DNA from 2 places in the Actinoplanes sp. HUAS TT8 genome. Region 2 is predicted to be linked to the other one. Evidence: predicted binding sites of a transcription regulator. Region 2 holds the regulator's gene; the other holds the start of a gene.
The links. Region 2 encodes HspR, which represses chaperone genes until heat shock. Its sites were predicted from a motif close to TTGAGTNNNNNNNACTCAA; they were not measured.
Positions count from the first base shown of each region.

Region 1: the regulator HspR is predicted to act here: its motif matches at 6,465-6,483, upstream of lon (endopeptidase La).

Region 1 is NZ_CP195646.1:3,916,070-3,930,823, forward strand. Features, by position in the region: gene ACSHV8_RS17795 (TetR/AcrR family transcriptional regulator) at 1-426, shown strand, start outside; gene ACSHV8_RS17800 (hypothetical protein) at 416-1,135, shown strand; gene fxsT (FxSxx-COOH system tetratricopeptide repeat protein) at 1,164-3,908, opposite strand; gene lon (endopeptidase La) at 4,138-6,390, opposite strand; gene ACSHV8_RS17815 (potassium transporter Kup) at 6,634-8,580, shown strand; gene ACSHV8_RS17820 (BTAD domain-containing putative transcriptional regulator) at 8,686-10,095, shown strand; gene ACSHV8_RS17825 (hypothetical protein) at 10,125-10,568, shown strand; gene ACSHV8_RS17830 (GNAT family N-acetyltransferase) at 10,581-11,126, opposite strand; gene ACSHV8_RS17835 (response regulator) at 11,256-11,930, shown strand; gene ACSHV8_RS17840 (sensor histidine kinase) at 11,923-13,047, shown strand; gene ACSHV8_RS17845 (enolase C-terminal domain-like protein) at 13,027-14,097, opposite strand; gene ACSHV8_RS17850 (TetR/AcrR family transcriptional regulator) at 14,141-14,731, opposite strand.
Region 2 is NZ_CP195646.1:9,150,753-9,165,506, forward strand. Features, by position in the region: gene ACSHV8_RS40710 (hypothetical protein) at 1-1,010, opposite strand, end outside; gene clpB (ATP-dependent chaperone ClpB) at 1,582-4,167, opposite strand; gene ACSHV8_RS40720 (sugar efflux transporter) at 4,323-5,525, shown strand; gene ACSHV8_RS40725 (cation:proton antiporter regulatory subunit) at 5,569-6,066, shown strand; gene ACSHV8_RS40730 (cation:proton antiporter) at 6,072-7,280, shown strand; gene ACSHV8_RS40735 (hypothetical protein) at 7,481-7,927, shown strand; gene ACSHV8_RS40740 (heat shock protein transcriptional repressor HspR) at 7,983-8,426, opposite strand; gene dnaJ (molecular chaperone DnaJ) at 8,447-9,652, opposite strand; gene grpE (nucleotide exchange factor GrpE) at 9,726-10,328, opposite strand; gene dnaK (molecular chaperone DnaK) at 10,325-12,178, opposite strand; gene ACSHV8_RS40760 (ABC transporter) at 12,555-14,321, shown strand; gene ACSHV8_RS40765 (GTPase family protein) at 14,318-14,754, shown strand, end outside.

The DNA of each region.
Region 1 (14,754 bases), 5.2 Mb from region 2:
AACAAGGACGCGATCCTGGCCGAACTGCTGCTGCAGCACATCGACGACACCGAGCCGCCGCCCGACACCACCGGGCTGAGCCTGCCCGAGGCCATCCGGCGGATCGTCCACCGGACCGTCGAGCACCACCGCGTCGACCCCCGACTGCTGCGCATGATGGTCGAGGAGGCGCCCCTCTCCCAAGATCTTTTGGACAAGATTTCCCGGTACGACCGTAAGCGCGCGACCGAATTACGCGATCTCCTGACCGGCCGTCCCGAGGTGCGCCTGGACGACCTGGACACCGCCCTGCGCGTGATCGTCACAACCGTCGAGCTGGTCACGCACACGCTGATGGCGGCCCCGTCGCCGGTGGAGTCGCAGCGCCTGGAGGACCAACTGGTGACGATGGTGACCCGCTACCTAGGATGCGGCGATGATCAGTAGCGACGATTCCTGGCGCCTGAACCCCGACGGCAGCGAGGCGGTGTTCCGTCTGACGGCGTCCGGTCCCGGACACCGGGAATCGGAGCTGATCACGGCACTGCTCGTCGACCCCGCGTCGGCCGGGCTCCAGCGGCTCGAACTGCACCTGACCGACTTTCATCAGTCAGCGCTCGCGGCGGCCGAAGCCATCGCGGCCCACCGGCGCCCGCGGTTGACGTCGCTGCACTTCGGACACGACTTCGAATACCTGTTCGAGGACGTGAAAACCTCGACCGGCGACACGTTCGACCCGTTGAGCCGTCTGCAACAGGGCTTCGCCGACGACTCGGCCAACGGCATGTGGGCGGCCCTGCCCGCACTGACCTCGTTGACCGCGTCCGGCGGCCTGCTGTTCGACGACATCATCAGCCCGACCCTGACCTCCCTGCGGTTGCGGGGAGCCCTGTTCTCCGACGGCTCCATCTTCCCGACGGCCACGCCAGCCCTGATCTCGCTGCAGCTGGAGATCCGCTCGGACGTGTTCGGCACGGAATGCCCGGTCCTGCAGTTGGAGGAGTTGACGCCGGCCCTGTTCCCGGCTCTCCGACACCTCGACCTGAGCCATTCCGAGTTCGACGAGAGCGACGGCGAGGTCCGCGAAGTCCTGGCCGCCACCGGAATCCTCGCCCAGCTGGAGACCTTCTCTGGCCCTGGTGACGCCGCTCAGTAACGGGCATGCACCGGCGTGAGAGAAAGCCTCAATACGGCGGTAGTTCGACCGGGAATTCGACCCACTCGCGATCGCGCAGCCTCCGCAGCAGCACGGCATTGCCGCCGTCTCCCTGGGCCAGCCGACGACTCAGCTGGGCGCGCAGTGGTTGGGCGGCGCCGTGCCGCTTGGCCCGCCCGGCCGCTTTCACCAGGTTGGCCGCGCAGGTCAGGGTGTAGGGATGGTCGGCGCCGTGAAGCGCGACCGCGGCCTGATAGACCTGATTCATCAGGTGGTAGGACGTGCCGTGGTCCCCCGCGATCGAACGATTGATCGCCCGCCCCTGTCGGGCGCAGAGTGTGATCCAGTGCTCCGCGCCGAACACGTCGTCGGCCAGCCGCAGAGCCTGGTCGTCGTGCCGGGACGCCTCCGCGTGCTCGCCGTTGATCCGCTCGGCCGCCGCGGTATTGATCAGCGCAACGATGGTCGCGGGATGTTCACCGCCGTATGTTTTCTCGTGTTGTGCCAGCGTGGCGTTGGCCAGGCTGAGCGCCATCCGCGGCCGGTGATGTCGCACGATGTTCGCGGCGGTCATCGCCATCGCCAGGGTCTGCGGGTGACGATAACCGTGTATGGTCCGGTACTTGTCGAGGATCTGCTGACTCAGTTCTTCGGCCGGGCCGCTCTGCCCGGCCGCGGCCAGCACGATCGCCTGGATCCGCGATTCCAGCAACGGGTGCCGGGACAGCGAACCGACCAGCCCGGTCATTTCGGCCGCGACGGATTGCGCCTGCGTGAGCGCCTCCTGGTATCGACCGAGATAGTAAAGATCAAGGACACAGGCCATCCCGGAGTAGATGGTTCTCAGGTCGTCGACACCGCACGTCCGCCGGAGCAGGGACCGGTTCTTCTCGTCCAGCGCCAGGGCCTCGGCGAAACGCCCCAGGCTGCGGAGATCCACTGCCACGTTGTGGGTCATCTGAAAGGTCCGGGCATCGGCCGGGCCGTACACCGCCTGGTGTTGGTCAAGGTTGACCAGGTCCAGCTGATGGGCCCGCCGGTAGTCGCCGATCAGGCGCAGGTCGGCGCCGTAGCTGTTGGCTGCCCGGAGTGTGACCGGGTGGGATTCGCCCAGCGTGCGCCGGGCCCGGCCGAGGACCTCCTCCAGCAGCCTCTTCGAGAAGTCGGTACGCCCCAGCTCGCGGGCAGCAGTGGCCAGCAACACCGACGCGTGCAGGGTATTGGCGTGTCCGGGACCCAGTCGTTTCGTCCAGGCGGCCGAGGCCTTCTCGGCCAGCTGCTGGCAGCTCTCCGTGTCGCGCCGGGCGTACAGGTAGTTCAGGTGCCGCAGGACGAGTTCCTGGATCCGGCCGTCGGCGCTGGCCAGGCAGCCGGTGTACCGCAGGTGCGGCGTGATCATCGCGTGGATCCACCAGCTCTCCGCACCGGTGGTGTCCGGCACCGACGCATCCGCCGCAGCGAGCAACATCTGCGCTGCCGTCCCGAGCCGCTCCCGTTGCTCAGGGCTGAGCCGAGCGCGGATGACCGCCCGGACGAGCCGATGGAGCTGGATGGTGCCGCGTGCCGAGTCGAACTTGACGAGCGACAGTTTCCCGATGTGGGCCATCGCCCGGTCGAGCCGCATCGGGTCGACCAGAACCGCCTTCAGCATGGTCAGCGCCTCGACCTCGCCGCCGAACCCGAGCAACCGACGGTCGATCGGCTCGGGCCCCAGAAACGCACTCAACTCCAGCAACTCGACGGCGACCGGGTCGGTCGTGGACAGCCGGTCCAGGGCCACGCCCCAGGTCGCGGCCACCGAGGTGGGATAGTCGGCCGGGCGGTTGGCGCCCAGCAGCTCCTGGGTGTGCTCGGAAAGCAGGCGCAGGTAATCGCTGATCCGCATGCCCGATGCGTCGATCCACGCCGACGCCTGCTCCAGAGCCAACGGCAGGTCGCCGAGTCGTTCGGCGAGGGTCGTCGCGTCCGTGTCGCTGACGTTCGGGTTTCGCTTCCGGAGCAGGGCCACACTCTCGTGGCGGTGCAGCACCTCGACCTCGATGGTGTCGGCCAGACTGGACCAGGTGCGGTCTCGCGAGGTGATCAGCACCCGGCCCGCCGAGTGCGGTGGCGCCGGCTCGGGAAGGTACGGCCGCAGAGTGACCGGCTCCTCGGCGTTGTCGAAGACGATCAGCCAGCTGCGGAACGGAGTACCTCGTTGCAGCCCGCCGCGAACCAGCTCGACGGTCTGCTCCAGATCGTCGGACTCCGGCAGGCCCATGGCGGCGGCGATACGGAGAAAGGCGGATCGCATCAACGCGGGCTGCTCGGCCGGGATCCACGCCACCAGGTCGTACCTGTCGCGGTTCCGGTGGGCGTACTCGATGGCGAGATGAGTCTTGCCCACACCGCCGAGACCGTAGAGCGCATGCGGGACGATCGCGGTCAGGCCACGGGTCTCCTCCGCGCCGACCCGACCGAGGGTGGCGAGCAACTCGTCCCGGCCGGTGAAGTGGCGGCTCCGCGGCGGGACGTCGAGCCAGGCCGACGGGCGCGAGAGCGCCTGAGGCGCCGGGCTCGCGGTCGTGACCGTTTCCGGCGGCCGGTAATGCCGCTCAGCCGCCACGGTGAGGAACGAGGACATCCCGACGACCGCGGCCAGAGCTGCGAACAGCCAGGGATTCCAACCGGAGGTGAGGACGTTCGTCAGCCAACTGCCGGCCGCTACGACGATCGGTGCAGCGCCCAGAACAACATAGGCGTGGAGACGACGAGGACCAGTGGCGTCCAGCACTCGGACCTCCTCGTTCCGGATGCACAGTACGTGGTCAAGCTACAACCCTCTGTCATCGGTCGGTATCCCTTGAACGGCCACGGCTACCACGTGTCGCCAACGCCCCGAGGAGGTCTGTCCGCTGTGGCCGGAAGGGCCGGCCGTACGGCAGGTCAGAAGGTTGTTCACAGCACGAACCCCCGGCCAACTGCTTCATGGGCAGTTGGCCGGGGGTTCGTGGGTGATGGGGTCAGGCGGCAGCGGGGGCGCCGACGGCGACCTGCTCCAGCGCGGTGTTCAGGATGTCGCGGACGTCGGAGACGACGTGGACGGTGAGGGCGGACAGGACGTCGGCCGGGACGTCGTCCAGGTCGGGCTCGTTGCGGTGGGGGATGTAGACCTCCGTGAGACCTGCCCGCTGGGCGGCGAGCAGCTTCTGCTTCACGCCGCCGATCGGGAGGACGCGACCGGTCAGGGAGACCTCGCCGGTCATGCCGACCTCGGCCCGGACGTTGCGGCCGAGCAGCAGCGACACCAGGGCCGTGGTCATGGTGACGCCGGCCGACGGGCCGTCCTTGGGGACGGCGCCGGCGGGGACGTGCAGGTGGATGGGGTGGTCGAGCTGTTCCGGGGAGATTCCCAGCTCACCGGCGTGGGCGCGGACGTAGGAGAGGGCGATCTGCGCGGACTCCTTCATCACGTCGCCGAGCTGGCCGGTCACCGACAGGCCGCCCTTGTCGCCGGGGAGCAGGGACGCCTCGATGTAGAGGACGTCACCGCCCATGCCGGTCACCGCCAGGCCGGTGGCGACGCCGGGGACGGCCGTGCGTTCGGCCGATTCCGGGGTGAAGCGGGGGCGTCCGATCAGGTCTTTCAGGTCGGCGGCGTCGACGGTGGCCGGGAGGGTGCCCAGGGCGGCCTTGCGGAACGCCTTGGCCAGCAGGCGCTCGAACGACCGTACGCCCGCCTCTCGGGTGTAATTGGCGGCGATCTCCCGCAGAGCCTCCTCGGTGACCGTCACCTCGCCCTCGGAGAGGGCGGCGCGCTCCAGCTGGCGGGGCACCAGGAAGTCGCGGGCGATGGCGACCTTGTCGTTCTCGGTGTAGCCGTCGATGGCGATGAGTTCCATGCGGTCGAACAGCGCCTGCGGGATCGTCTCCAGGGTGTTCGCGGTGGCGATGAACAGGACGTCGGACAGGTCGAGGTCCAGGTCCAGGTAGTGGTCGCGGAACGTGTGGTTCTGCGCCGGGTCCAGGACCTCCAGCAGGGCCGCGGCCGGGTCGCCGCGGTAGTCGCTGCCGACCTTGTCGACCTCGTCGAGCAGGACGACCGGGTTCATCGAACCGGATTCGCGGATGGCGCGGACGATGCGTCCGGGCAGGGCACCGACATAGGTACGGCGGTGGCCGCGGATCTCGGCCTCGTCGCGCACGCCGCCGAGGGCGACGCGGACGAACTTGCGGCCCAGGGTGCGGGCGACGGATTCGCCGAGCGAGGTCTTGCCGACTCCGGGCGGGCCGGCCAGCAGGATCACCGCGCCGGAGCCGCGTCCGCCGACGGTTTCCAGGCCGCGCGACTCGCGCCGGGCGCGGACGCCCAGGTATTCGACGATGCGTTCCTTGACCTCGTCCAAGCCGTGGTGGTCGGTGTCGAGGACGGCCCGGGCCGCTTCCAGGTCGGTGTTGTCGGTGGTGCGGACCGACCAGGGCAGGTCGAGGACGGTGTCGAGCCAGGTGCGGATCCAGCCCGCCTCCGGGTTCTGGTCGCCGGCCCGTTCCAGCTTGTCGACCTCGCGCAGCGCGGCCTCGCGGACGGCGTCGGGCAGCTGAGCACCCTCGACCTTGGCGCGGTAGTCGTCGGTGCCGTCGGCCTCGCCCTCGCCGAGCTCCTTACGGATGGCCTTGAGCTGCTCGCGGAGCAGGTATTCGCGGTTGCGCTTCTCGACCGACTCCCGTACATCGGTCTCGATCTTGTCGTTGACCTCGGACTCCGCGAGGAAGTCCTTGGTCCAGTCGATGAGCAGCCGCAGCCGGGCCTCGACGTCGGGCGTCTCCAGCAGCTCGCGCTTGCGGTCGTTGGACAGGTAAGGCGCCCAGCCGGCGGTGTCGGCCAGGTCACCGGGGTCGTCGATGGCGCTGACCGAGTCGAGCACCTGCCAGGCCTCGCGGCGCTGCAGGACCGAGACGACCAGCTTCTTGTATTCGGCGGCCAGCTCGACGGCCTGGTCGCCGGGGGTTTCGGGCGTCACCGGGTCGGCTTCGACCCACAGGGCCGCGCCGGGGCCGGTCACGCCGCTGCCGATGCGGGCGCGCACGCCGGTCCGGAGGACGGCGGCGGGCGAGCCGCCCCGGAACTTGCCGACCTGCACGACGGTGGCGACCACGCCGTACGAGGCGTAGCGGTCCTCCAGCCGCGGTGCGATCAGGAGCTCGGAGCCGGCCGCGGTCCGGGCGGCGTCGACGGCCGCCTGGGCCTTCTCGTCGAGCTCGACCGGCACGACCATGCCGGGGAGCAGGACGATGTCGTCGAGGAACAACACGGGAAGTCGTTTGCTGGTCACCGGGAACCTCCGAGGAGTTGAGTACGGTCGGCTCAACCGTGAACCGGCCCGGCTTCTTCCGGCGTTCACTGCCAGCGAACAACGCCGGTGGCGCGGACCACGAAACGCGGCAGTGATCCACTGCGGGTCGCGGGTTCGGCGGTATGGTCACGCGCGTTGATGCCGCGCGCGTGAAAGGGGACCGCCGTGGCCGAGAGCCAGAGCGAGTCCGAACCCAAAAATCCAGGCCATTCCGGCGTACGGGACTCCGTGCGCCTCGCCGTGATCGTCGGCGCGCTGGGCGTGGTCTTCGGTGACATCGGGACCAGTCCCATCTACACCCTGCAGACCGTGTTCAACCCGGAGGATCCGCACCCGGTGCCGGTGAGCACGGACAACGTGTTCGGCGTGGTGTCGCTGATCTTCTGGTCCGTGATGATCATCGTGACGGTCACGTACGTGCTGCTGGCCATGCGCGTCGACAACGACGGTGAGGGCGGCATCATGGCGCTCATCGCGTTGCTGCGGCGCTGGAGCGCCAAGCGTGGACGCCGTCGGGCCATGGCCCTGGCCGGTGTGGGCATCTTCGGGGCGTCGCTGTTCTTCGGCGACAGCATGATCACCCCGGCCATCTCGGTGCTGTCCGCGGTCGAGGGCATCAAGGTGGTCGAGCCGTCCCTGGGCGAGTTCGTGGTGCCGATCACGGCGGTCATCATCGTGGCGCTGTTCCTGGTGCAGCGCCGGGGCACGGCGGCGGTCGGCCGGGTCTTCGGGCCGGTGATGATCCTCTGGTTCGTGTCCATCGGCGCGGCCGGCGTGACCGGCATCGTGGGCAACCCGGCGATTCTCAAGGCGCTCTCCCCGACGTACGCGATAAGTTTTTTGACCGGGCATTTCGGCATCGCGTTCTTCGCGCTGGCCGCGATCGTGCTGGCGGTCACCGGGGCCGAGGCCATCTACGCCGACATGGGGCACTTCGGGCGGCGCTCGATCGTCCGTGGCTGGCTCGGGCTGGTGCTGCCGGCGAGCACGCTCAGCTACCTCGGGCAGGGTGCGCTGATCCTGGACGACCCGGCCCACATCAGCAGCCCGTTCTTCCTGCTCGTGCCCGGTTGGGCCCGGATTCCGATGGTGCTGCTGGCGACCGCGGCGACGGTCATCGCGTCGCAGGCGGTGATCACCGGGGCGTACTCGGTGGCGTCGCAGGCCGCGCAGCTGGGCTACCTGCCGCGGCTGCGGATCGTGCACACCTCCGAGTCGTCGGCCGGGCAGATCTACGTACCGTGGATCAACTGGCTCCTGATGTTCTCGGTGTTGACCCTGGTCTTCGCCTTCCGCAGCTCGGCCGCGCTGGCCTACGCGTTCGGCATGGCCGTGACCGGCACGATCACGATCACGACGCTGGTGTTCTTCTACGTCGCGCACGGCCGGTGGAAGACGCCGCTGTGGGTGCTGTCCGGGGGCGCGGCGATCCTGCTCGCGGTCGACCTGCTGTTCGTGGCGGCCAACCTGACCAAGCTGGCCCACGGCGCGTGGCTGCCGCTGCTAATCGCGCTGACCGCGTTCACGCTGATGACGACGTGGCAGCGCGGCCGCAAGATCGTCACCGAGGAGCGCGACCGGCGGGAGGGGTCGCTGCGCGAGTTCGTCGACGAACTGCACCACGACACCTCGACGATCCAGCGGGTGCCCGGTACGGCGATCTTCCTGAACCGGGGCACGCAGACCGCTCCCCTGGCCTTGCGGGCCAACGTGGAACACAACCACGTCCGCCACGAGAACGTCGTGATCATGTCGCTGACCACCGAGCCGGTGCCCCGGGTCGCGGCCGAGGAGCGGATCACGGTGGACGATCTCGGCTACGAGGACGACGGGATCATCTACGTGATCGCCCGCTTCGGCTACATGGAGACGCCCGACGTGCCGGCCGCGCTGCGGCAGCTGCTGCCCGCGACCACCGAGGGACAACTGGAGCTGGACCGGGCCTCGTACTTCCTGTCGAAGATCGAGCTGCGGGTCGGAGCCACCCATTCGATGGCGCCGTGGCGCAAGCGGCTGTTCATCGCCACCTCGTACATCACCGCGGACGCGGCCGAGTATTTCGGGCTGCCCCGCGACCGTACGGTCATCATGGGCTCGCACATCGAGGTCTGACCGTCCCGACCGGCAGGCGGCCCGTCCCGGTACGAGCCGCCTGCCGGTGTGGTTACGTCATCCGACGTAATCTGAGGCAGGTGCCCGGACCCTAGGTTCGGGGGCATGGATGTTCCGGTTCACCTGCGGATCCTCGGGCCCCTCCGGGTCTGGCGGGACAACGCCGAGGTCGACGCCGGCCCACATCAGCAACAGTGCCTGCTGGCGCTGCTGCTGGCCCACGAGGGCAACCCGGTCAGCGTCGCCGAGCTGACCGACCTGCTCTGGGGCGCCCACGCACCCCCGAGCGCCGTCAACATCATCCACAAGTATGTCGGTGCCCTGCGCCGCCTGCTCGAACCCGGACTGCCGCCCCGGGCGACCGGCGCGTTCATCGCGCGACAGGGCAACGGCTACCGTTTCACGGCCGCCCCCGGCGGCCTCGACCTGCTGCGTTTCCGGCAACTGGTCGCGCAGGCCAAGGCCCGCGCGGGTCGCGGCGAACTGGACGCCGCCCTCGACCACTACACCGAGGCGCTACGGCTCGGCCGCGGTCACGCCGGCGACGGTCTGGCCGGTACGCCCGCGGCCCGGACCACGTTCGCCGGCCTGGACGGCGAGTTCCTCGACGCGGTGCTGGCCGCCGCCGACGTCGCGGGCCGCCTCGGCCGGCCGGGCCGCCTGCTGGCACCGCTGCGGCGGGCGGCCGAGATGGACCCGCTCAACGAGCTGATCCACGCGAGCGTGATGACCGCCCTGGCCGCGGCCGGTCACCAGGCCGAGGCGCTCGGCGTCTACCGCGCGATCCGCGGCCGGCTCGCCGACGACCTGGGCATCGACCCGGGCCCCGACCTGCAGGAGGCGTTCCGGCAGGTCCTCGGCCAGAATGTCCGGCGACCGGCCGCCGGCGGGCCACGACCGGCGCAGCTGCCGGCCGGCCTGCGGTTCTTCACCGGGCGCCAGGACGAACTGGCCACCCTGGGCCGACTGTCCGACGAGCCCGGGCCGCGGGTGATCGCGCTTCACGGGCCGGCCGGTGTCGGCAAGTCGGCCCTGGCCGTCCACTTCGCCCGCACCGTGGCCGGCGGTTTCGGCGACGGCCAGCTCCACCTGGACCTGCGCGGCGCCGAACCGCTGCGTTCCCTGCTGCACGGGCTGGGCGTCCCCGGTCACGAGATCCCCGACACCGACGGCGCGCAGGTCGGATTGTTCCGCAGCCTGACCGCGACCGGGCGCGTGCTGATCCTGCTCGACGACGCCCGCGACGCCGACCAGGTGCGGCCGCTGCTGCCCGCCTCCCCGGCGAGCCTGGTCCTGATCACCAGCCGCCACCCCCTGGTCGAGCTGGCCGCCCGCGACGGCGCCCACCTGCTGCACGTCGGCCGGCCCGGGTTGCACGACGCCCGTGAGCTGCTCAGACGCCACCTGAGCGGGCTGCCGCAGCAGCCGCTGGACGAGATCGTCGAGCGCCACGGGCGCTTGCCGTCGGCCCTCGCCCTGCACGCCGCCCACCTCCGCGCCGGGCCCGGTCGATAGTCTGCGGTCGAATCCCCGATAGTGAGTCGATGAGCTGGTTTCGACGGTCGCGCCCGGCCTACGCGGTGGACGGTGTCACGCCGCGGCGGAGCGGTCAGGGCTGGCATTTCTACGAGGCTGAGGCGCTGGCCGGGCGGCCTGTCGTGGCCGGCGCCCTCGCGCGCCTGCCGCGGGCCCCGGAGCTGGAGTACCTGTCGCATTCGGTGAGTGTCGGCACGAAGGACGGCATCGAGTGGGGACTGTCCTTCGGTGACGAGGCCCTGATCTGGTTCGACCTGTCCGCCCCGGACGGCAGCGACCTCCTCGAGGAGACCTTGGCCGCCGCCGCGTTCACCGTCACGGTCGAGCGGGTCGACCGGGAGGCCTTCGTGTTCACCACGGCCGAACTGCTCGCCGCCGATGTGGTCCTGGCCCACTGCCTCGACGCCTGCGGCCTGGTCTTCCGCACACTCCGCAACCGCCGCCGGCCGTGAGAAATGCGCCGCTCAGACCGCTGAGGTCGCCGGGGCGAGGGCGGCGAACAGGAGCGAGTCGCGCCAGGCACCCCGGACCAGCAGGTGGTCCCGCATGCGGCCTTCTTCGCGCAGGCCGGCCCGGGTGAGCACGCGCGCCGACCCGAGGTTGTCGGGGTGGCAGGTCGCGGCGATCCGGTGCAGGCCTAGTTCGCCGAACCCGAAGCGGACCAGTTCCCGCGCCGCCTCGGTGGCGTAGCCGCGGCCCCACACCGCCGGGTGGAACACGAACCCGAGGCCGCCGCGGCGGTGCCCGGCGTCCTCGACCCAGAGGGCCACCGATCCGACCAGTTCGCCGTCGGCCACCGCGGCCAGGTTGTACGCCGCCCGCCGGGGTGCGGTGGCCTGCGCCGCGTAGTCGCGCACGAACCGGCGTGTGTCGTCGCGGCTGTTCGGCCCCCATTCGGTGAACCGGGTGACGACGGGATCGCCGGCGAAGGCGTGGACCGCCTCCTCGTCCGGCGTGACGAAATTCCGCAGCACCAGACGGTCGGTGCGCAGCGGCAGGGCAGGATTCACCGGGACACCGTAAACGGTGGATACCGCACCTGCGGTACCCGAGATCACCGCAGCGGGTTGACGACCGGAAACGCCCGCCGGGCGATGCTTGTCAGGTCACCCGGCCCGCCGACGACGGAGAATGATCACGTGACGATTCGTGTGCTCCTCGCCGACGACCAGGCTCTGCTGCGGGCCACGTTCCGCCTGCTGCTCGACGCCGAGCCCGATCTCGAGGTGGTCGGCGAGGCCGCCACCGGCGCGCAGGCGGTCGCCCTGGTCCGTGACACCCGCGCCGACCTGGTTCTCATGGACATCCGGATGCCGGACATGGACGGCATCGAGGCCACTCGTCGCATTTCTCAGGACGAAGACCTTTCCGGTGTACGGATTTTGATCCTCACCACGTTCGACACCGACGACCTGGTCGTCGCCGCGTTGCGGGCGGGCGCGAGCGGGTTCCTGGGCAAGGGTGTCGACCCGGCCGACCTGCTGCAGGCGGTCCGGACGGTGGCCGCCGGCGAGTCGCTGTTGTCGCCGCGCGCGACGACGACGCTGATCGAGCGATTCCTGTCCCAGCCGGATCCGGCGGCCACCACCGTCGCCGCGGTGCCGGGTGAGTTGACCGCCCGGGAGCGGGAGATCACCGCCCTGGTCGGTGCCGGCCTGTCCAACACCGAGATCGCCGACCGGCTCACCATCAGCACGGCCACGGCGAAGACGCACGTGAACCGCGCGATGATGAAGACCGGTGCTCGTGATCGGGCGCAGCTGGTGGTGTTCGCCTACGAGACCGGGCTGGTCCGGGCCGGGCGCCTTGACTGACCGCGGCCGGTGGGCGTGGCGGATCTGGGCACCGCCGCTGCTCGTCATCATGATCATGATGGCGACGGTCGCCTACCGGAACGGGGTGCTCGCCCGTACGCCGAGCGGTCTGCAGTTGATCGTGATCTTGATCGGTGCCCTGGCGCTGTTGTTCCGGCTGCGGCAGCCACTGGCGGTGACGATCGTGGCGGTGCTGGCCGGTGTCGCGCTGCCGTTCACCAACGGGCATCTCGTGCTGGTCGACGTCGCCGCCGTGGTCGCGCTCTACACCCTGGCGACGCTGCGTGACCGGCGCACCGTGTGGACGACCGGTGCGCTGGCGGCGGTCGCGCTGTCCGCCACCTGGATTCCGTGGCAGGCCGGCGGGCTGCTCGACCTGGCCAACCTGGTGCCGGCCAACTACGCGCTGATCGCGGTCGCGGCCGGGGTCGCCACCCGCGACCGCCGGGCGCTGCTGAGCCAGCTGCGCCGGCAGGGTGAGCAGGAGGCCCGGCGGCAGGTCCGCGAGGAACGCATCCGCATCGCTCGTGACCTGCACGACGTCGTGGCCCACCACATCACCCTGGTCAACGCGCAGGCCGGGGTCGCCCACCACCTGATGGGGTCGTACCCGGACCGGGCCCGGGAGGCCCTGGCCGGGATCCGCGACACCAGCCGCACCGCCCTGGACGAGCTGCGGGCCACGGTCGGTCTGCTGCGGCAGGACGACGATCCGCCGGACAGTCTGGCCCCGGCGCCGACCTTCGCCGGCGTCGAGCAGCTGATCGACGGTTTCCGCACCGCCGGGCACGACGTCCGGCTCACCCGGACCGGGATGTCGCGGCCGCTGCCCGGTTCGGCCGATCTCGCCGCCTACCGGATCGTGCAGGAGGCGCTGACCAACGCCGGCAAGCACGGTGTCACCCGCGAGGCCGATGTGGTCCTCGACTACACCGGCGCGGTGCTGCGGATCAGCGTCGTCAACCCGGCCCGCCCCGGCCATCGCGGCGCCGGGACCGGGCACGGCCTGATCGGCATGCGCGAACGCGCGGAGGCGGCCGGCGGCACGCTGACCTGCGGTCTGAGCGGGGACGGCACGTACGCGGTGGTCGCCGTCCTACCGGTCGAGGCCGGTTAGATCCCACGCCAGGCCGCTGCCCGGCCGGTCCGGGACGACGACCCGGCCACCCTCGATCCGGACCGGTTCGGCCAGAACCGGCCGCGCGTGATCCAGATATTCCAGATACGCGGCACCGGGTGTCACCGCGAGCAGATGCGCGCTGAACTCGGGAAACGTGTGGCTGGAGACGGGCCGGCTGGCCGCCTCGGCCAGGGCCGCCGCCCGCAGCCAGCCGGTCACGCCGCCGATCTTCATGACGTCGAGCATGACGTGGTCGGACGCGCCGGCCGCGAGGCTGGACGCCAGGTCACGCGGCCCCCACCAGTTCTCCCCGAGCTGGATCGGGGTGACCGCCGCCTCGGCGATGCGCGCGTGCCCGGCGAAGTCCTCGGCCACGGTCGGCTCCTCGATCCAGTACAGGCCCTCGCGGTCGAGCGCCCGCGCCCGCTCGATCGCCTCGGCGACCGTGAGGCTCTGGTTGTAGTCGACCATCAGCCGCGCGTCCGGGCCGATCACCGCGCGCAGCGCCCGGATCACCCGCAGGTCGCGCTCCAGCGACCCGCCTCCGACCTTGACCTTGAACGCCGTGAACCCGAGCGCGAGCAGCTCCTCCGCCTCCGCGGCGGCGGCCCGGTCGTCCATCACGCGCAGCGACGCGTACGCGTCGACCAGCCCCGGCTCGCCGCCCAGCAACGTCACCAGGGGCAGCCCGGCCGCGACGGCCCGCGCGTCCCACAACGCCATGTCGATCCCGGCCGCCGCCATTCCGGCCAGCCCCTGCGGCCCGGCCAGGCGGAACATCCGCCGCACCTTGTCGTGGACCACGAGCGGCGCCGCGGTGCTCCCCTGCAGGGCCTCGCCGACGTTGCCGATCAGACTCGCCAGGGGTCCGAGCGCGAGCGGCGTGTAGCAGCGCACATACGAGCGCCCGACGACCCCTTCCCGCGTACGGACGTCGATGAGCACCAGCGGCGTGGTGGCCATGATCCCGCTCGCGGTCTCGACCGGCCGGTCCAGCGCGAGGTTCACCGCCCGAGTACTGACCGATTGGATCGTGAGCCCCGTCATTCCCACCACGGTAACGACCCCCGATCCTCAATGGCCGGTTCGGTCACTCGTCGTCCCAAGGCATTTGCTGCCAGAGATCGGGGCTGCGGGTGAGCTGGAGCAGCCGCTGTTCGAGCCGGCGGAACTCCGGGCCGCGCGGGGCACTCCCCCACAGCGGGGCGCAGCTCACCCCGTCGGCCGCGGCCGTGACCAGGGTCATCACGTCGACCGGCAGCCCGTCGGCGTCGAGGTCGGCGTTGAGCTGCTCGGTGTCGGCCTCGACCAGGTCGGCCACGGCCGGGATGGTGGACAGCTGGGCGATCAGCGCGATCTCCTTGCGGACCGCGACCTCGTCCACGGCCGGGGCGAACAGGGCCCGGATGTAGGCGCGGGTGAACCGGCCCGGCTCCTGGTCGGCCGGGTCGAGGCGGCTCTCGACGGCGGACCGGAACGCGGCCAGCAGGTCCCGGGCCAACTCCAGGATCAGCTCGTCCTTGCTGGCGAAGTGGTAGATCAGGCCGCCCTTGGAGACGCCCGCGTGCCGGGCGATCTCGTCCAGGGTGGCGCCGACCCCACGCGTACGGATGGCCTCCCCGGCGGCGTCGAGCAGCGCACGCCGGGTGTCCTCGGGTGACCGCCCGGCGGTTCGTCCCATGTGCCGATCTCCCCCTGTGCCCT
Region 2 (14,754 bases):
GGGTAGGGGTTCGAATAGGGCCCCGGCTGACCCGGATACGACCCCGGCTGGCCTGAATAAGGCGCGCCCTGAGCCGGAGGCGGCGCCGGCTGCCCGGGATACGAGGGAAGGCCCGGAGCAGGCTGCCCGGGCTGCCCGAACCCCGGCTGTCCAGGCTGCTGTCCAAATCCGGGCTGCCCAGCCGGCGGCGGCCCAGGCTGCCCAAACGCGCCCGGACCACCCGGACCAGGCTGCCCAAACGCAGGCTGACCGGGCTGACCGGGCTGACCGGGCTGACCGAACGTGGGCTGACCAGGCTGACCAAACGCGCCCGGACCGGGCTGCGCAAACCCGGGCTGCCCCTGCGAATACCCCCCGGCATAAGGCTGTCCATACCCACCCACCTGCTGCGGATACGGATTCCACCCCGCCACCGGCTTCCGGAAGTACCGGTTGGACGGCGGCACCGCCAGCAGAATCACCACCGCGATCAAAGCCACGAACGCAAACAGCGTGAACCACAACCCGACCGAGTAGAACGATCCCGGCACCACACCTTCAAGCCGCGCATCCAGCTCGGCCTGGGTAGGGAGTCCGCTGGTCCCACTGCTGCTCCCGGCGGCCACCTCCGCGAATCGTTCCACGAACACCGAGGCGGTCTGCGGCACGATCACCGCGCAGCACATCAGCACGCCGGAGAGGATCCAGGTGATCACCCGGGCCGGCTGCCGGCCGTTGAGGTTGAAGAAGCCGAGCAGTCCGATCCCGGCGGCGGCGAGCAGGTACAGCACGATCAGCATCACGGCGAGTCCGGTGATGACGCCGCCGATGCTGGCGAGTTCGGTGTCGCTGTAGACGTCTGTGTAGACCTGCCCGGCTTTGTTGAGTGCGGAGAAGGCAAGAATCGCGTACCCCACCTGGACGAGGGCGACCGCGAAGAGCAGTGCCGCCGCGATGGTCACGGTGACCGGGCGTCCCGGTGGGGGCGGCGCTGCCGGATACGGCGACGGGGGATATGTGGGAACGGTCACAAGTGCCCTCCTCTAGATCCATTCACGGTATCGGTCCCGGACCAGGACTCGCGACCGGCACGCACGCTGGGCCACGCTGTGGCAACATCGGGCGACGATGACGCAAATGCCCGCAAAGGGTCGCTCGTTCGAGGGGCGACATCGCTGGACGCCACCACCTAGACTTCCATCTCGTGGCGTCCGGCAGGCTCCAGAGACCTCCAGTGACGCCCCCTGCCCGCACGAGTCGCCCGCCCCGCTCACAGATTGCCGGGGCCGAGGCAGACCGATTCCGGGCACTTTTCCGATTGCGCCGGCCGCGTGACCACACCGCGGCCGCCCCAGACCTGACAAGGACCGGTGAGTCCCATGCCCCACGCCGACACCCTGACCGTCGTTCACCATGACGACACCCGGACCCGTTTCAAAGATGTCCGATATCAGCTGCACCGGGACGGGATCAGGATCTGGTCCGCGGATGGCGAGCACGCCATCACGGACGTTCTGATGACCCACGCGTACCGGCATCGCGAAGTCGCTTCATAACGGAGAAGGCCCCGGGAAACCGGGGCCTTCTTTCATCAGGAATCCGTCAGCCGGCCTGGACCGACAGCCCGTCACAGGTCGAGTTGATCGAGACGACGACCTTGTCGCCGTCCTGGATCTCCCCGGCGAGCAGCGCCTTGGCCAGCATGTCGCCGATGGTCGCCTGGATCAGCCGGCGCAGCGGCCGGGCGCCGTAGACCGGGTCGTATCCGTGCTCGCCCAGCCATTCCACCGCCTGGTCGGTGACGAAGAGGGTGAGTCGCCGCTCGGCGAGCCGGGACCGCAGCCGGGCCAGCTGGATGTCGACGATCCGGGTCAGGTCGTCCTTGGTCAGCGCGTGGAACACCACGATGTCGTCCAGCCGGTTCAGGAATTCGGGCTTGAAGTGGGCCCGGACCGCGGCCAGCACCTCGTCGCGCCGCTCGTCCTCGGTCATCGTGAAGTTGGCGTCGGCCGAGCCCAGGTTCGAGGTCAGCACCAGGATGGCGTTGCGGAAGTCGACCGTGCGGCCCTGCCCGTCGGTGAGTCGACCGTCGTCGAGCACCTGGAGCAGCACGTCGAAGACGTCCGGGTGGGCTTTCTCGACCTCGTCGAGCAGGACCACGCTGTAGGGCCGGCGGCGCACCGACTCGGTGAGCTGGCCGCCCTCCTCATACCCGACGTATCCGGGCGGGGCGCCGACCAGGCGGGCGACGGAGTGCTTCTCCCCGTACTCGCTCATGTCGATGCGGACCATCGCGCGTTCGTCGTCGAAGAGGAAGCCGGCCAGGGCCTTGGCCAGCTCGGTCTTGCCGACGCCGGTCGGGCCGAGGAACAGGAAGCTGCCGGTGGGGCGGTCCGGGTCGGCGATGCCGGCCCGGGCGCGGCGGACCGCGCCGGCCACCGCGGCCACCGCCTCCTGCTGGCCGATGACCTTGGCCTGCAGGGATTCCTCCATGCGGAGCAGTTTGGCGGTCTCGCCCTCCATCATCCGGCCGGCCGGGATGCCGGTCCACGAGGAGATCACCTCGGCGATGTCGTCGGCGCCGACCTCCTCCTTGACCATGGGCGGCTCGGCGTCCTCCTCCTCGGAGGCGGCGGCCGCCTCCATCTCCTTCTCCAGGCCGGGGATGACCTCGTAGAGCAGGCGGGACGCCTGGAGCAGATCGCCGTCGCGCTGGGCCCGTTCCTGGGCCGCTTTCGCCTCGTCGAGCTGCTTCTTCAGCTCACCGACCCGGTTCAGGCCTCCGCGCTCGCGCTCCCATCGGGCGTTGAGGGCGGTCAGCTCCTCCTCGCGGTCGGCCAGGTCGCGCTCCAGCCGCTCCAGCCGGGCCACCGAGGCCGGGTCCTTCTCCTTCTCCAGCGCGAGTTTCTCCACCCGCATCCGGTCGACCTGGCGCTGCAGCTGGTCGAGCTCGACCGGCCGGGAGTCGATCTCCATGCGCAGCCGGGAGGCGGCCTCGTCGATCAGGTCGATCGCCTTGTCCGGCAGGAAGCGGTCGCTGATGTAGCGGTCGGAGAGGCTGGCCGCGGCGACGAGCGCGGCGTCGGTGATCTGCACGCGGTGGTGCGCCTCGTAGCGACCCTTGAGCCCGCGGAGGATGCCGATGGTGTCCTCGACGGTCGGCTCGCCGACCACGACCGGCTGGAAGCGCCGCTCCAGGGCCGGATCCTTCTCGATGTGCTCGCGGTACTCGTCCAGGGTGGTAGCACCGACCATCCGCAGCTCACCGCGGGCCAGCATCGGCTTGAGCATGTTGCCGGCGTCCATCGAGCCCTCGCCCTTGCCGGCGCCGACGACCGTGTGGAGCTCGTCGAGGAACGTCACGACCTGCCCGTTCGAGCTGCGGATCTCCTCCAGCACGCTCTTCAGGCGCTCCTCGAACTGGCCCCGGTACTGCGCGCCGGCGACCATCGCGCCGAGGTCGAGGGAGACCAGCTTCTTGTCGCGCAGCGATTCCGGCACGTCACCGGCGACGATCCGCTGAGCGAGTCCTTCGACGATCGCGGTCTTGCCGACACCGGGTTCACCGATCAAGACCGGATTATTTTTGGTACGCCGTGAGAGCACCTGCACCACGCGCCGAATCTCCGCGTCGCGGCCGATCACGGGGTCGATCTTGCCTTCGCGGGCCAGCGCGGTCAGGTCGACGCTGTACTTCTCCAGCGCCTTGTACGTCTGCTCGGGGTCCGCGTTCGTCACCTTGCGGTCGCCCCCGCGCACCTGCGGGAATGCCCCGACCAGGGCTTCCTCGGTGGCTCCGGCGCTCTTGAGGGTCTGCCCGACCGCGCCGCCGCCGCGGGCCAGGCCGGCCAGCAGGTGCTCGGTCGAGATGTACTCGTCGCCGAGGGGCTGGGCGATCAGCTCGGCCTCGCCGATCGCGTTCACGAACTCGCGGGAGAGACTGGGCTCGGCGGTGCTGGCGCCGCGGGCGCTGGGCAGCTGCTCGACGGCGCGGGCGGCGGCCCGGCGTACGTCCGCGGGATTGGCACCGACAGCGCGCAGCAGCGCGGGCGCGGTCGACCCGGCGGTGTCGAGAAGGGCGAGCAGCATGTGCCACGGCTCGACCGTGGCGTGCCCGCTCTGTGCGGCGTTGGCCACGGCGCCCTTGATCACGTCGCGGCTTTTGGTGGTCAAACGTTCGGCGTTCATGAGCTCCCCTGATCGGCGTCCCACCGGGTGTAACCCAACAGACTTGAGCGTATTCCACTCAACTTTAATCCGCCCAGCAAAGTCGGCGCGAAAAGAGGGGTGACGGTCGCCACCACGAGAGCGCTCTCCAAGCAAAGCGCCGTAACGTGGAGGGAGTGACGCGCCTCCTGTCGCGGCGGCTGCTCCCGCTCGGCTTCATCTTTCTCGCCTCCGGGATCGCGACCGCGGTGGTCGGCCCGTTCCTGGGGCTGTTCCTCAGCACCGCGGTGCACGCCAGTCCCGTACAGGTCTCCGCGTTCCTGATCGTCGCCTCTCTCTCCGGCGTCGCGATGTCCCAGGTGCTCGCCCGCATCTCGGACCGCCGCCCGATGCGCCGCACGCTGCTCATCGCCGCCGCTCTGGCCGGTTGCGCGGGCACCGGGCTCACCTCGGTGGTCCGCAACTACTGGATTCTGCTGGCCCTGACCGTGACCGCGACGGCGATCGCCGGTTCGCTCTACCCACAATCTTTCGCGTACGCGCGGCAGGTGCTGACCAGCGACGATCCGGGCCGGGCGGCGATGGGGATCAGCGCCCTGCGCACCGTGTTCTCGATCGCCTGGGTCGGCGGCCCGCCGCTGGCCGCGATCCTTCTCGACAAGACCGATTTCCGGTACGTCTACGGCACCGCCGCCGTGCTTTACCTGATCGCGGCCCTGATCACCACGCGCTGGCTGCCCGAGTTGGAGGCACCCGCGCCCACGTCACCGGGCCACCGCGACGACTTCCGCCCGCCACGCGCGGTCTACCCGATCATCGGCGGCTTCGTGCTGATCACCACCACGATGGTCCTCGGCGTGCAGGCCATGTCGTTGTACGTCACCAAGAACCTGCACGGCACGGTCGGCGACTCCGGCCTGGTCCTGGGGTTGTGCGCGGCGCTCGAGATCCCGTTGATGCTCGGCTTCGGCGCGTTGAGCACGCGCGTGCCGCTGCGCCGGTTGATCCTGTTCGGCGCGGTGGCCGGGGTGGCGTATCAAGCGCTGGCCGCGATGTCGCACTCGGTGTGGATGCTGGCCGGCGCGCAGGTGCTGAACGCGGTGTTCATCGCCACCAACTCGGGGCTGGGCATCTCGTACGTGCAGGATCTGATGCCCTCGCATCCGGGTCGGGCGACCACGATGTTCACCAACACGTTCCCGCTCGGGCAGATCCTGGCGGCGCCGCTCTTCGGCTTGGCGCAACAGTTCGACTACCGCCTCGCGTACGTCATGAATCTCGGCCTTGCCGTTCTTGGTCTTCTCCTGCTGCTGGTGGCCAGGCCGCCGGCCCGGGCGGCGACCGAGCCGATCCCGGAGATCAAGACGGGGAACGTCTGACGGTTGCGACGAAAGTCACTGTCCGCGGGCTAACGTGGTGATCGTGCGCGTACGGGTGGAACAGACTCCGCTGCCGGGAATCGGCGTCCGACACGATCTGGTGACGTCCTCAGGGCGGACCGTCGGTGTGGTCTCGCACCGCAACGGCCGTCGTGACCTGGTGCTCTACGACGTCGACGACCCGGATGCCTGTCTGGCCTCGATCCCGCTGACCGACGACGAGGCGGAGGCGCTGGCCGACGTGCTCGGCGCGTCGCTGATGCTGGGTCAGCTGGCCGGGCTGCGTCAGCAGGCGGCCGGGCTGCTCACCGAGCAGATCGCGCTGCCGGCCGGTTCGCCGTTCGTCGGCCGCCATCTCGGCGACACCCGCGCCCGCACCCGCACCAGCGCGTCGATCGTGGCCGTGCTGCGCGACCGCGAGGTGATCCCCTCCCCCGGGCCGTCCTTCCAGTTCGAGGCGAACGATGTGGTAGTCGCCGTCGGCACGCGCGAGGGCCTGGACGGTGTCACCGCCATCCTGGCCGGCGACACCGCCGGCTGACGCACGTGCACCACACCACCGTCCTGTTGATCGAGATCGGTGCGCTCCTGTTCGGCCTCGGCATGCTCGGCCGGGCCGGGCGCCGGTTCGGTCTCTCGCCGATTCCGCTCTACCTGCTGGCCGGGCTGGCGTTCGGGCAGGGTGGCCTGATCCCGCTCTCGGCCAGCGAGGAGTTCATCGGGATCGGCGCACAGATCGGGGTGATCCTGCTCCTGGTCATGCTCGGGTTGGAGTACTCGGCCGACGAACTGGTCGGCAACCTGCGCTCGGCCGCGCCCGCCGGTGTCTTCGACATGCTGCTGAACGCCGTGCCCGGCGCCCTGTTCGCGCTGCTGCTGGGCTGGGACGTGAAGGCCGCGCTGGTGCTGGCCGGGATCACCTGGGTCTCGTCGTCCGGGGTGATCGCCAAGGTGCTGGGTGACCTGGGCCGGCTCGGTAACCGGGAGACCCCGGTGATTCTGTCGGTGCTGGTCATCGAGGACCTGGCGATGGCCTTCTACCTGCCGATCGCCACCGCCGTGCTGGCCGGGGTGGGACTGATCGGGGGTCTGAGCACGCTCGGCGTCGCGGTCGTCACGGTGATCGCCGTGCTGGTGGTGGCGATCCGGTACAGCGGCCCGATCAGCCGGTTCATGTCGGTCAAGGACCCAGAGGCGCTGCTGCTCAGCGTCCTCGGGCTGACCCTGTTCGTGGCCGGGGTGGCCGCCGAGCTGAAGGTCTCCGAGGCGGTCGGCGCGTTCCTGGTCGGGATCGCGCTCTCCGGGCCGGTCGCGCACCACGCCACCGAGATGCTCTCGCCGCTGCGGGACCTGTTCGCGGCCGTGTTCTTCGTCTTCTTCGGGCTCTCCACCGACCCCGCGGACATGCCGCCGGTGCTGCTCCCGGCGCTGGGCCTGGCCGTGCTGACCATGCTGACCAAGATCGCAACCGGGTACCTGGCCGCGCGGCGGGCCGGCATCGCCCTGCCGGGACGGTTACGAGCCGGGCTCGCGCTCACCCCACGCGGCGAGTTCTCGGTGGTCATCGCCGGGCTCGCGGTCGGGTCCGGGGTGGAGCCGCGACTCGCGCCGCTGGCCACCGCGTACGTCTTGATCACCGTCATCTCCGGGCCCATGCTCGCCCGTCTCGCGGACTACACGTGGTTCAAGAATCTGGTCCGCCGCCGCATGGCAGCACAACGCTCCACAGCAAAACCGCTGCCCAGCGCCGAGTGATCTACCTTACTTTCACGGCAACTTTGAACCGAGCCAAAAGTTACTGTCCAGTATCTGAATGTGAACTCTTGACACTTCCGTTCACTCGTTGATCGCGCTACCGTTGCGCCGCGACGACTCTCTGTATTGGGACGTTCGACACGTGCGACGGATGGTGTGATTCCCGTCGCGGTACGAACGGGTGAATTTAGGCGGCGGCGTTGACTGTGCGAGAGGCGACTTTCTTCGGGTTCGGTAACCCGGTCGATCCCCGGCCGGCCGAGCTGGAGGCATGGGCGTACCACCCCGAGGCGGTGCCACTGAGCGCGATGCCGAAGGACTGGGATCTCCTGATCTCCGGCGACGTGCTCGGCCCAACCCTGTTCGAACTGGCCATGGACCGGCAGTGCCCGGCCCGCCGGTTCGCGCAGCACTGTATGTACATCTACGCGGCCGACGGCGTTCGACAGAACGCTTCCAGCCAGCGCAAACGGCGGCTCAAGAAGTTCATGGAGCGTGCCGAGCAGGTCGGCGACGAGCCGATGCAGATCTGGGCGCACAACTGCCGGGTCCTGATGACCCGGCCCGAGTTGTTCGACCACCACGACTGGATGGAGGGCGGCCTGGTGCGCAACCCGCGCCGGCTCGGCCTCTTCAACCGACGGTAATCAGTCGGTCACTACAAGCAGTAACGGGGGTTCTCCGGCTTCGGAGAACCCCCGTTCACTTGTCCGGGGAGCGGCGCGGGCGCCACACCACGAGAGCGGTCGAGTGCGTCTCCTGACGAACAAGATCACCCCTGCTCGCGTACGGATTCATCGACTCCAGCTGAGCGACCCGCGCGTAGGCGGCCTCGACCTGATCCTCCAGCTCGGCGATCCGGTGCTGCAGGTCGCCGACGAGTTGCTCCAGCCCGATGATCCGTTTGATGCCGGCCAGGTTGACGCCCTCCTCCTGGCTGAGCTTCTGCACCTCGCGGAGCAGGGCGACGTCCCGCTCGCTGTATCGACGGCCACCACCACCGGCACGGCCCGGCTGCACCAGGCCGAGCCGGTCGTACTGCCGGAGCGTCTGCGGGTGCATCCCGGCGAGCCGGGCGGCCACCGAGATGATCAGGACCTTCGCGTCGGAGGCCTGTTCCACCGAGATGCTGATCTCTTCATACATGTGCCACCTCCGGAAAGTCCCTAGCCGGTCTTGCGCAGCCGCGCCTCGAGCCGTTCCCGCCCGGCCGGCGGGGTGAGTTTGGCAAAGCTCTCCAGCGCGTCGCGGGCCTCGCCGCTGACGCCGGACGGGATCTGCACCTCGACGGTGACGATCAGGTCGCCCGACTGCCCCTCCTTACGGGCCACGCCCTTGCCCCGGGCGCGCAGCTTGCGGCCGCTCGGCGTTCCCGCCGGGACCCGCAGCGTGACCGGGTTGTCCAGGGTGGGCACCCGCAGGTCGGTACCGAGGACGGCCTCGGCCACGGTGATCGGGACGGTGAGCGTGAGGTCGTCCCCGCTGCGCCCGAACAGGTCGTCGGGACGCACCTTGACCTGCACGTACAGGTCACCGGCGGGACCACCCCGATCGCCCGGCTCGCCGCGGCCGGACAGCCGGATCCGCTGACCGTCGGCGACGCCGGCCGGGAACCGGACATTGATCGTCCGGCTCTTGGTGACGCCACCGCTGCCCCGGCACTCCGGGCACTTCTCGTCCACGATGCTGCCCGAACCCTGGCAGTCCCGGCACGGCTCGGAGAAGCTGAACGAACCCTGGTTGCTGGAGATCAGGCCGGTGCCCTGGCACTTCGGACACGAGCGTGGCGTGGTGCCGGGCTTGGCCCCGCTGCCGTGACAGGTGTCGCAGGCCCCCGGGGTGCGCAGGGTCAGCGGGAGCGTGGTGCCCCGCACGGCCTGCGCGAAGTCCAGCGTCACCTCGGTCTCCACGTCCCGGCCGCGCTGCGGGCCGCGCCGCCCGGCCGGACCACCGGGGGCGTTGCCGCCACCGGAGAAGATCGAGCTGAAGATGTCGGAGAAGCCGGTGCCACCGAACCGGCGATCGGCGCCACCACCGCCCGCGCCCGCCCCGCTGAACCCGCCGAACAGGTCGGACGGGTCGAACTGGGCACCACCGGCACCGGGCCGGCCCGCACCGCGGCGGAACGCGCCGGAGCCGAACAGGGAGCGCATCTCGTCGTACTCTTTGCGCTTCTTGTCGTCGGCGAGCACGTCGTACGCCTCGGAGGCGGCCTTGAACTTCTCTTCCGCCTCCTTGTTGTCCGGGTTGCGGTCGGGGTGCAGGTCGCGGGCGAGCTTCCGGTACGCCTTCTTGATCTCGTCGGTTGAGGCGGACTTGCCCACGCCGAGAACGGCGTAGAAGTCCTTCTCGAGCCAGTCCTTCGAGCTCACTCGGCCTCCCTCCTCAACTTACGGGTGAGGTCCCGCCCGCCGGCGAACCGGCGGGCGGGACCGAAACGGAAACTCACTCCGGATCGGCGACGGCGACCATCGCCGGGCGGAGCAGCCGCTCGCCCAGCGTGTAGCCACGGCGCATCACCTCGACGCAGGTCGCCTCCGTGACGTCGGCCGACGTCTGGTGCGCGACCGCCTCATGACGGTTGGGGTCGAACGGGTCGCCCTTCTCCCCGAACGCGACCAGGCCGAGCTTGCCGGTCACCGCGGTGAGCTGTTCCGCCACCGAGGCGAACGGCCCGACCAGGTCACCGTGCTCGCGAGCCCGGTCGATGTCGTCGAGCACCGGCAGCAGCGCGGTGAGCACCGCACCGGTCGTCTGCTCGGCGGCCGCGCCCCGGTCACGGTCGACCCGCTTGCGGTAGTTGGCGTACTCCGCCGTCACCCGCTGCAGGTCATGGGTCCGCTCGTCGAGCTCGCCACGCAGTGCTGACAACTCAGCGCCGAGAGCGGGCTTGGCCTCCTCGACCACCGGAGCAGGTTCCTCCTCGTCAGGTGCGCGGTGTGCGCCGCGCTTCTTCTTGGGGGTCTCTTCGGTCGTCGGGTCGATCTCGCCCTGGATGACTTCCCGCTCGGCCGCCGGACCGTCGTTCTCGTCGTCCTTGGCGCTCACTTCTTGTCGTCCTCCACGATCTCGGCGTCCACGACGTCGTCGCCGCCCGCGGCCGGACCGGCGCCGGTGGCGCCACCGGGAGCACCCGCGCCGGCCGGGCCGGCCTGCGGAGCCTCACCCTGCGAGTAGAGCAGCGAGCCGGCCTCCTGAGAGACCGAGGACAGCCGCTCGTGGGCCTCCTTGATCTTCTCGATGTCGGTGCCGCCGAGCGCGCCACGCAGCTCGCCGAGCGCCTCGCCGATCTTGTTCTTGCTCTCCTCGGGCAGCTTGTCGCCGCTCTCGGCCAGGAACTTCTCGGTCTGCCACTGGAGCTGCTCGGCCAGGTTGCGGGACTCCGCGTCCTCACGCCGCTTCTTGTCGTCGTCGGCGTGCGACTCGGCGTCGCGCATCATGCGCTCGATGTCTTCCTTCGGCAGCGCGGAGCCACCGGTGATCGTCATCTTCTGCTCCTTGCCCGTGCCCAGGTCCTTGGCGGACACGTGCACGATGCCGTTCGCGTCGATGTCGAAGGAGACCTCGATCTGCGGGACGCCACGCGGGGCCGGCGCGATACCGCTGAGCTCGAAGGTGCCGAGCTTCTTGTTGTACGCCGCCATCTCGCGCTCACCCTGGTACACCTGGATCAGCACGGAGGGCTGGTTGTCGTCAGCCGTGGTGTAGACCTCGGAGCGGTGCGCCGGGATGGTGGTGTTGCGCTCCACCAGCTTGTGCATGATGCCGCCCTTGGTCTCGATGCCCAGCGAGAGCGGGGTGACATCGAGCAGCAGGACGTCCTTGACCTCGCCCTTGAGCACACCGGCCTGCAGCGCGGCGCCGACGGCGACGACCTCGTCCGGGTTGACGCCCTTGTTCGGCTCGCGGCCGATCAGGCTCTGGACCAGCTCGGTCACGGCCGGCATACGCGTCGAGCCGCCGACCAGGATGACGTGGTCGATGTCGGAGAGCTTGACGTCGGCGTCCTTGATCGCGGACTCGAACGGGCCCTTGCAACGGTCGAGCAGGTCCTGCGTCATGCGCTGGAACTCGGCCCGGGACAGCGAGGTGTCCAGGTGCAGCGGACCGTTCGCCCCGGCGGTGATGTAGGGCAGGTTGATGCTGGTGGTGGTCGCCGCGGAAAGCTCGATCTTGGCCTTCTCGGCGGCCTCACGCAGACGCTGCAGGGCCATCTTGTCCTGGGACAGGTCGATGCCGTGCTCGCCGCGGAACGTCTTGACCAGGTGGTCGATGATCCGCTGGTCCCAGTCGTCACCACCGAGGTGGTTGTCACCGGAGGTCGACTTGACCTCGATGACCCCGTCGCCCAGCTCCAGCAGGGAGACGTCGAACGTGCCGCCGCCCAGGTCGAAGACGAGGACGGTCTGCTCCTTGGAGCCCTTGTCCAGGCCGTAGGCGAGAGCGGCCGCGGTCGGCTCGTTCACGATCCGCAGGACGTTCAGACCGGCGATCTCGCCGGCCTCCTTCGTGGCCTGGCGCTGCGCGTCGTTGAAGTACGCCGGGACGGTGATGACCGCATCCGCGATCTGCTCACCCAGGTACGCCTCGGCGTCGCGCTTGAGCTTCATCAGCACCCGCGCGGAGATCTCCTGCGGGGTGTACTTCTTACCGTCGATGTCGATCGACCAGTTCGTGCCGACCTCCCGCTTGACCGAACGAATGGTCCGGTCCGGGTTGGTCACCGCCTGACGCTTGGCGACCTCGCCGACGAGCACCTCGCCATTGCGGGCGAAGGCCACGATCGACGGCGTCGTCCGGGAGCCCTCCGCGTTGGCGATGACGGTGGGCTCGCCTCCTTCCAGAACGCTGACGCAGGAGTTCGTGGTGCCGAGGTCGATGCCGACCGCACGTGCCATGGTGTTCCTCGCTTCGAAACTGGGCTGAGCTCCGAACAGGCAGAGCTTCGTACAGGGTTGAGTGGAGCCGACTCAATGATGCCACGGGTCTGCACACCGTCAAATCGAAGTTGAGCCGGAGTCACGCAAGTCGAGCGCTGAACGCCCGCACCAAGCGAAAACACCTCTATACCTGTCCGGTCACGGCATACCGGTACCCGTTGCTCGCCCTGGATAGATCGTGCACGCTTTATCCGTGACGACGCACGGAGAGGCGGGCGGGCGACAGGCCTTATCCGCCGACCCCGCCGAAACAGACAAGAAATTCCAGGTCAGCACGGCTGTCGCAGGCGCCGGCCCGGCGCGAGCAGACATTGTTGATCGTACGGGGTCCGGCCTGACCCGTCCGTCGAACAAGGAGAACGGCATCACCGCACCGGTCGCACCCCCACCCGCCGTGGGCAGGCTCGTGGCGGCACTCAACCGATTGCACACCGCACTCGGCCGGGTTTCGTACCCGTTGGTGCTGCCCTCCGCCGAGGAGGCTCGCCGCGTCGGCTCTGCCCTGCTCGCCCAACTCGACGACTATCTGCTCCCCCGCCTGGCCCGGCTCGACGCGCCGCTGCTCGTGGTGGTCGGCGGCTCCACCGGCGCCGGCAAGTCCACGCTGGTCAACAGCCTGATCCAGGAGGCGGTGACGACGGCCGGCGTGTTGCGCCCGACCACCCGCTCACCGGTCCTGGTCGCGCACCCGGAGAACCTGGGCTGGTTCGAGCAGCCGCATCTGCTGCCCGGGCTGGTCCGCACCGTCAAGACCAGCGACGATCCGAACTCGTTGCAGGTGATCGGCGCCCGCGGCATCGGCCCCGGCGTCGCCCTGCTGGACGCGCCGGACGTCGACTCGGTGGTCGACCACAACCGCAAGCTCGCCGCCCAGCTGCTGGCCGCGGCCGACCTGTGGTTGTTCGTCACCACGGCCGCGCGCTACGCCGACGCCGTGCCCTGGGAGCTGCTCAAGACCGCCCGCCTGCGCGGCACGGTGATCGCCCTGGTGCTGGACCGGGTGCCGCTGGACGCGGCCGCCGAGATCTCCGCGCACCTGGGCGAGATGCTGACCGAGCACGATCTCGGCTCGGCACCGCTGTTCGTGCTGCCGGAGACCGAGCTGGACACCCGGGGCATGCTCCCGGCTCCGGCGATCCAGCCCATGCAGCAGTGGTTCGCCCAGCTCTCGGCCGATCCGGCGGCCCGGGACGCGGTGGCCCGGCAGACGCTCAACGGCGCGCTGGCCGCGCTCGTCCCGGCGATCGACGGCCTGGCCGAGGCGGCCGAGGACCAGTCCCGCGCGGCCACGGCGCTGGACGAGCGGGTCGAGGCGGCGTACCGGGCGGCCAAACAGACCGTTCGGGACGGGCTGCAGGACGGTCGGCTGCTCCGCGGGGAGGTGCTGGCCCGCTGGCAGGAATTCGTCGGGACCGGCGAGTTCGTCCGCACCCTGGAGTCCCGGGTCGGCGCGATCCGCGACAAGTTCGTCGCGGCCGTCACCGGCCGGCCCGAGCCCAGCCGCAACCTGCAGACCGCGCTGGAGTCCCAGCTCGTCACCCTGCTGCGCGGGGTGGCGACCGACGCCGCCGAGCAGGCCTTCATCTCGTGGCAGCAGCACCCGGCCGGCGAGGCGCTGCTGATCCCCGAGCTGAGGAGCCCGTCACCCGCGCTCTCCGAGCGGACCGACCGGATGGTCCGCGACTGGCAGAAGTGGGTGCTCGACCTGGTCCGGCGCGAGGCCGGCGACAAGCGCTCGGTCGCCCGGGGCGCGGCCTACGCGGTGAACGGCGCCGGCCTGGCCGTGATGATCGCGGTGTTCACCTCGACCGCGTTCATCCCGACCGGCCTCGAGGTGGCGGTCGGCGCCGGCACCACCGTCGCCGCGCAGAAGGTGCTTGAGGCGGTCTTCGGGGACCAGGCCATCCGTACACTCGCGGCGCGCGCCCGTACCGAACTGGTCGGCCGCTTCGACGAACTGCTCGACGCCGAGGCAGCGCGGTACGCGGAACGCACCGCGGCCGTGCGCCTGGACGGCGAACCCGGCACACTGTTGCGCCGGGCCGCCGCTGAGGTGGAGAGCGCCAGGAAGGACATCGCGTTGACCGGATCGGGGTCATGAGTCAGGTGGAAAAGGTGCGTGACACCGATCGGGTGGACGCCGAGGACCTGACGCGGCGGCTGGAGGGACTCTCCCGGTTCCTCCGGCTCGTCGATCCGTACCTGCCGGACGGCGAGCTGGTCACGGCGCACACCCTCGTGGAACGGGCCAGCGGGCGGCTGACGCTGTCGCTGGACCACACCGTGGTGGCGCTGGCCGGCAGCACCGGCAGCGGCAAGTCGAGCCTGTTCAACGCGCTGGCCCGGTTCAAACTGTCGCCGGTCGGCGTGCGGCGGCCGACCACCGGCACCGCGCACGCGGTCGTCTGGGGTCCGCTGGAGCCGGCCAACCGGCTGCTGGACTGGGTCGGCGTGCTGCCCCGGCAGCGGTTCGTGCGGGAGAGCGCGCTGGACGGCGACGACGAGGCCTCGCTGCGCGGCCTGGTCCTGCTCGA